3 regions of the Streptomyces sp. NPDC048496 genome follow, and region 2 is predicted to be linked to each of the others. Evidence: riboswitches for the same ligand, from Rfam matches in the RefSeq annotation. Region 2 holds a riboswitch; each other region holds the start of a gene.

Region 1 (2,196 bases), on a different contig from region 2:
GAAGTGGGGATGGCGTAACTGGCGGCCAGTTTGGCGAGCCGCTCGGCCTCGGCCTTCGCCTTCGCCTCTTCCTCCGCCTTCTTCTTCTCGGCCGCGGCCTTGGACTCGGCGATGTCCTGCTTCTGCTTCGCCTCGGCTGCCGCCTTCTCCGCGGCTGCCTTCTCCTCGGCCGCCTTGGCCTCCGCGTCGGCGGCGTTCCGCTGCTGCTCGGCCTGCTGGAGGATGCGGGCGCGGAGCGCCTCGCCGGCGTCGGTGGCACCCTGCTCGGCCTCGGCAGTGGTGATGCCCGCGCTGGTCAGCGGTGCGGCGGCGGTCTTGGCCTGGGCCTGGTCGGTGGCGGACCCCTCGGAGAACAGCGCGCCCACGCCGGGGAGGGAGTTGGCGTCGGGGAGCTTGTCCGCGATGGAATCGGGAAGGGAGATGGAGACCGGCGGCTTGCTCTGTGCGCTGGCCATGCCGCCCGCGCCGACGGCCGCGATGACGCCGACGCCGAGAACCGTGGAGCTACGGGCGAGCCCGTTGCGCTGCTTGGCGACGCGGTGCCTGCCGCGTACGGGGCGGACGGACTCCTCGGTGGGGTTCCATTCCTCCCAGTCCCGGTCGGTCTCTCCGGAGCCTTCGGTCCCGAACTCGGCGGTGAACCCGGTGCCGAACTCGGTGTCCGTCCCGGATGCGTACTCAGTGGTGAAGTCGGAGCCGAACCGGGAAGGGGCTTCGGGGGCAGGCTTGTTGGACGCCACGGGGGCGCACTCCTTTCCTTCCTTCTCGCCTACCGGGTTAGCTGACGGGTTCGGAGCAGGAAGGTCTCCTACGGATTCCTCTGCCTCTCACGAGACACAGGCGTCCGATTCACCCCATGTAGGTGGTTCCCCGGTTCCCTTGCGGAATTCGGCGCTCGCGCACGGTGCCGCCACTGACGACGGCTGGGACGACCGCGCTGCGTTATCGAACGTTAATAGACACACGGGCCTGATTCCAAGCTGTTCCCACTGATCGTTCACGGTCTTGGCCTGGACTTTACTGGACACAACCGGGCAGAATCGGGCGAGCTGACGCGGACTCAGTCACTACCGCGTTTCTGACGTTGCGTCAAACGTTATGCAGAGCGGCACTCTTCGATTACGCACAGTGGCATCGTCCTCGTATGCTCACCGCAGCCGCGCCTCATTCCTGCCCGCGCCCCACGATCTTCACGGTCCTGCGCCGCTCCGGCTGCCCCTCCGCGGGCCGTACGACCGCGACCAGCGCCATGTCGTCGGTGGACTTACCGCCCGTGTGCAGCCGTACGTCATCGGTCAGCGCGGACAGCAGCTCCTCGGGCCCGGGGAAGATCCGCCCACGCAGCCGGGCCGCCGGGTCGTAGAACACCCCATGCCTGTCGCGCGCCTCGGAGAGACCGTCGGTGTAGACGAGCAGGGTCGTCCCGGCGGCCAGACCCCAGGCGTCGGCCAGGTCCGGCCACACCCCCAGCCCCATGCCGAGCGGCAGCGCGGGCACGCTCGGCGCCAGCACCTCCACCCCTCCGTCGGGGTGGAGCAGCAGCGGCTCGGGGTGGCCGCGGTTGACGATCCGCACCTCGGCGCCACCGTGCGGGATCTCGGCGAGTACGGCGGTGACGAACCCTTCGACCGGATCGATCCCGCCGCGTCGCTCCCCCTCCCGCGCCAGCGCCCGCTCCAGCCGCTGCGCCACGCCCTCCAGCGAGGCCTCGTGCTCGGCGACCTCCCGGAACGCGCCGATGATCACCGCCACCGCCTCGACCGCGTCGATCCCCTTGCCCCGCACGTCCCCGACCACCAGCCGCACGCCGTGCGGGGTGTCCACCACGGCGAACAGGTCGCCGCCGACGAACTCGTCCGCCTGTGCCGCCTCGTACCGCGCGGCGACCTGCAGCCCGCCGATCCAGTCGTTCGGCTCCGGCAGCACGGCCCGCATGGCGGTCTCCGCGATGACCCGCGCCGAAGCCAGCTGCTCATTGCCGCGCGCTACGACTCCGTTGATGAAGAAGGCGAGGATCGAGGCGGTGAGCACGGTGACGACCTCGAGGGACGGCACGACCTGCAGCACCGTGCCGCTCTCGGTCCGCAGGACGAGGATCGAGAGCAGCGAGGCGACGCCGATACGGACGGTGCCCGCCCGTGCGAAGAACGGTGCGGCGACCAGCGGGGCCGCCACGAACAGCGGCACGGCGGTGAA
Region 2 (2,196 bases):
CCTTCGCCGCCTCCTCGGCCTTGCGGTCCGCCTCGGCCTTGGCGGCGGCCTGCCGGCGGGCGAGTTCCTCCGCCTTGCGCTTGGCCTCCGCCTCCTTCTCGCGCTCCAGTGCCGCCAGCCGCGCCTTCTCCTCGGCCGTCAGCTTCGACAGCGTCGCGCGCGCCTCGCCCAGCTTCTTCTGGACGGCTTGCTTGCTGGTCCGGAGCGTGGCCTGGGACTCGGTGAGCGTCTCCAGGCTCTTCACCGCCTCGGTGCGCTTCTTCGCCGCCGCTTCCTGCTGCGTACGGAAGTCCGTGACCGCCTTCTGCTGCTGGGCGGTCATCCGGTCCATCAGCTGGTTCTGGTCGAAGTACGACTGCGGGTCGTCGGCCAGGAAGAAGGTGGCGGTCGGGGCGATGGAGCCGGTGCGGTACTGCGCGGCCGCGTAGTTGCCGAGCGTCCTGCGCGCCTCGTTCAGCTTGTCGGCGCGCTCGGCCACGTCCGCCAGCAGGGCGTCGACCTTGCCGCGCTGCGTGGCGGAGGCCTCCTTCGCCCTGTTGTACTGCTGGGTCGCGGTGCCCGCCTGCCGGTAGAGATCGTCGACCTTCTTCTGCACGTCCTCGATGCTGGGCCTGGGTGCACCCGGAGCGGCCATGGCGCTCTGGGTCGACAGCAGGGTCACCCCTGCCAGTGCGGCCGTCGTGAGCCCGACGGCGGGGGTGGTGGTGCGTGCCCGGCTGCGCGGTTTGCGATGCGATGCCAAAGCCGGCGTCTCCTTCCGTGGCACGCCTACCGGGTTAGCTGTCGGGTTCGGGCTGAAATGGAAGGCTGCCCTACGGTCCGAGTGGGGATATGGACCGATTCACCCCGGTTTTGCCTGTGGGTCCCCGGTTCCGAACTCCCCTGTGGGCAGCGCGGATTCGGCGGGGGAGCCCGCTCGGCGTGGTTCGCCTCAAGGGGGTACGGGCCACCTGACGGAGCACGCTAGCCAACCGTGGTGCCGCTGTGAAGGTTGATGTTCGATATGTCCGATACGTTTTCGTGACCTTGGCGAAGAGGGGCCGGAGGGCGTGATCCGGGCCTCGATTTCCTTACGGGGCGTGGGTGGCCGCTCTCCGTACGTAGGCGCCTTCCGGCCGCACTTCTCCATGCGGCCGCAGAGTGTCGGTGCGTCGCCCTAGACTCGTGAGGCGATGAGCAGCCTCTTTGACGACAGTTTCCTGGCCGGCCTCCAGCACTCGGAGGAAGAACCCCCGCCGCCTCCCGAGGACTCCGCACCCGAAGCGGTGCCGGAGGACCTCTTCGCGGGCGTGTTCGACGCGCCCCCGCCGCCTCGGGACGCGTACTACCGGGACGGCGCCCACCGCCCCGCCATCGACTCCACCGCCCTGCTCGACGGGCTGAACACCGAGCAGCGCGCCGCGGTCGTGCACGCCGGATCGCCGCTGCTCATCGTCGCCGGCGCGGGCTCCGGCAAGACCCGGGTGCTCACCCACCGCATCGCCCACCTGCTGGCCGAGCGCGGCGTGCACCCCGGCCAGATCCTGGCGATCACCTTCACCAACAAGGCCGCGGGCGAGATGAAGGAGCGCGTCGAACAGCTCGTCGGACCGCGCGCCAACGCCATGTGGGTCATGACGTTCCACAGCGCGTGCGTACGGATCCTGCGCCGCGAGTCGAAGCGGCTCGGCTTCACCTCGTCGTTCTCGATCTACGACGCGGCCGACTCCAAGCGGCTGATGGCCCTGGTCTGCCGCGATCTGGACCTCGACCCGAAGCGCTTCCCGCCGAAGTCGTTCACGGCCAAGGTCTCGAACCTGAAGAACGAGCTGATCGACGAGGAGACCTTCGCCGGCCAGGCTGCGGACGGCTTCGAGAAGACGCTCGCCCAGGCGTACGCGATGTACCAGTCCCGGCTGCGCGAGGCCAACGCACTGGACTTCGACGACATCATCATGACGACGGTCCATCTGCTCCAGGCGTTCCCCGACGTCGCCGAGCACTACCGCCGCCGCTTCCGGCACGTCCTCGTCGACGAGTACCAGGACACCAACCACGCGCAGTACACGCTCGTACGCGAACTGGTCGGCCCGGCCGGGGAGGCCGACGCCCCCGCCGAGCTCTGCGTCGTGGGTGACGCCGACCAGTCGATCTACGCCTTCCGCGGCGCGACGATCCGCAACATCCTCCAGTTCGAGGAGGACTACCCGAACGCGA
Region 3 (2,196 bases), on a different contig from region 2:
TGGGCCGGGGTGGTGTGACCCGCGAGGGCCACGGCTCCTAAAATAGAACCAGTTCCTGTGATGAATCTGCGACGCGAAACACCCTTGGGGCCTGCATTGTGCATGGTAGAGTCACTCATGTGACACGCCTCACTCTCCAAAGAGTGAAACTGGTTCTACTGCCGTTCGCGCGTTAAGTCACTACATACCGATGGGTAACATGCGCCCGATCGAGGCACCCCGGATCAACGCCGTGCGTCAGGCGGGCCGTCATGCGGATCGGCTTCTGAATCGCCCCCTGTGCGCGACACCGACGGGAACGGGTGGCGAAGCCCCATCGGACCTTCGCCACCCGTCATGCCTGAATCAACGCAACCGGGCGTCAGTAGGCCCCGAACACGTTGTCGATCGAGCCGTACTTGGCGGCGGCGTAGTTGCACGCGGCCGTGATGTTGGCGACCGGGTCGTAGGGGTCCATCGACGTACCGGGCACGTGGTAGGCCCGGAACGTGGGGTCGATGACCTGCAGGAGACCCTTGGACGGTGTGCCCTTGGCGGCGTTCGAGTCCCAGTTGTTGATGGCCCGGGGGTTGCCCGCGGACTCGCGCATGATGTTGCGGTGGATGCCGTCGTAGCTGCCGGGGATGCTGTGCTGGGCCATGACGGCCAGCGACTCCTTGATCCAGCCGTCGAGGTCGTTCGTGTACGTCGCGGGCTTCGCGGTGACGGCAGCGGCGGTGCTCGCGGCCGTCGTGGACGCGACTGTCGCGGGCGCGGTGGCGCCGATGGTGAGCTTCTGGCCCGCGTGAAGTACGCCGGGGTCGGCTCCGATGACCGCTCGATTGTCCTTGTACAGCTGCTGCCAACCGCCGCTCACGGAATGGCTCAGGGCGATCTTGTAAAGGGTGTCGCCGGCTATCACGGAATAGACGGAGGGCGTAGCTGCCCGCACGGCAGTCGGGTTGGCGGGGGCGGCAGCGGGCGCCACTGCCTTGGAGACGGCTGCGGTGACAGGCTGCGCCGGCGCTGCCGAGGCAACGGTTGCCCCGATCATCGGAAGCGCGAGAGCGGCTCCGCCCGTGCTCACGGCGATGAATCCGCGAGTCAGCGAACTGGACTTACGACGACGGTGGTTAACCTGTGCGGGCATGGCGCATTCCTCTCCGTCGCCTACGAGGTGAGCTGTCGGGTTGAGGCTGGAGTTGCCTCGCCGTATGGGAATACGACTTCACCCCTAGCCGTTCCGGATACCGGATCGGCGGCTTACGTGGGTCCCCCGCTCCTGCCGTACGTGAGTGGTCGGGTTACCGGACGGCGGCAGGATTCGGCGTTCCATCCGGATTGACGGTGACCGTAGGCGAGAAACTCCGACCTGAACAAGCCCCCATTTCTCGATCACAATTCATTTGCAAGATCGAGTCGCGGAAATTTTCGCAATTCACCCCGGTCCGCGAAGCCAACTTTCTTGGCGCAGAAGGGAACCGGGCGGCACGCCGCTGCGTCCGCGGGCCCGGAAGGTGACTCTCGCCACTCTGCCCGAAAAGGGCGATTTGCCCGGCACGTAAGGCCTCGGCTCGTGCGGGCTGCGCATTCACCAGAACGGTGAGCGGCTCCCCTTTATCGCCAAAATTGCGACATTTAGGAGATTTTGGCTTCAGCGGACGGACGTCCGGCCTCCGACTCGTCGGGAAGGGCGCCCCCGGGGAGACGACCGGGATCAGCCGTGCGCCACCCGTCTGCGCCGACTGCGGCGCGCGAGTGGCCGCCCACCGGCCGGGTCGTGCAGGTTCACGCGAACGACACCACGGCGGCCGCACAAGGTGCCGTACACCTTGGGCGTGGCCATGATGGTGCGGAAGAACGCCCTGCCCGCCCGCCGGGACCGTCCGGCATCACGAGAGAAGTGATGGCGATGGAGCTGTTCCCGCCCATGCCGCTCGCCGAGTGGCGTGACACCAAAGAGACGCTCCACCGCTTCGCGCAGGTCGTCGGAAAGATCCGCCTCGCGGCCAGTGTCCGGCGCAATCACTGGTGGAACGTTCCGTTTCACCTCACTGGCCGCGGTATCACCACCCGCCCCATGGGGCAGATCGACGGCAACCCGATTTTCACGGTGGACTTCGACTTCGTCGGCCATCGACTCGTCATCACAAGACTGGACGGCGTGACGGTCTCGTTCCCGCTTTCGGGCCAGTCCGTGGCGTCCTTCCACAAGAA

Evidence for each region. Region 2 has a riboswitch for cyclic di-AMP ahead of ACGFSA_RS04965 (NlpC/P60 family protein). Riboswitches for the same ligand answer to the same signal wherever they lie in the genome.
Region 1: linked by a shared signal. The riboswitch ahead of ACGFSA_RS29255 (M23 family metallopeptidase) and the one ahead of ACGFSA_RS04965 (NlpC/P60 family protein) in region 2 are both predicted to bind cyclic di-AMP.
Region 3: linked by a shared signal. The riboswitch ahead of ACGFSA_RS32800 (transglycosylase SLT domain-containing protein) and the one ahead of ACGFSA_RS04965 (NlpC/P60 family protein) in region 2 are both predicted to bind cyclic di-AMP.

Annotation. Positions count from the first base shown of each region.
Region 1 is NZ_JBICXB010000048.1:20,191-22,386, forward strand. Features, by position in the region: gene ACGFSA_RS29255 (M23 family metallopeptidase) at 1-740, opposite strand, end outside; cyclic di-AMP (ydaO/yuaA leader) riboswitch at 752-904, opposite strand; gene ACGFSA_RS29260 (PP2C family protein-serine/threonine phosphatase) at 1,165-2,196, opposite strand, start outside.
Region 2 is NZ_JBICXB010000003.1:136,104-138,299, forward strand. Features, by position in the region: gene ACGFSA_RS04965 (NlpC/P60 family protein) at 1-742, opposite strand, end outside; cyclic di-AMP (ydaO/yuaA leader) riboswitch at 750-915, opposite strand; gene pcrA (DNA helicase PcrA) at 1,173-2,196, shown strand, end outside.
Region 3 is NZ_JBICXB010000075.1:4,280-6,475, reverse strand. Features, by position in the region: gene ACGFSA_RS32805 (GMC oxidoreductase) at 1-119, opposite strand, end outside; gene ACGFSA_RS32800 (transglycosylase SLT domain-containing protein) at 362-1,129, opposite strand; cyclic di-AMP (ydaO/yuaA leader) riboswitch at 1,134-1,319, opposite strand; gene ACGFSA_RS32795 (DUF5996 family protein) at 1,892-2,196, shown strand, end outside.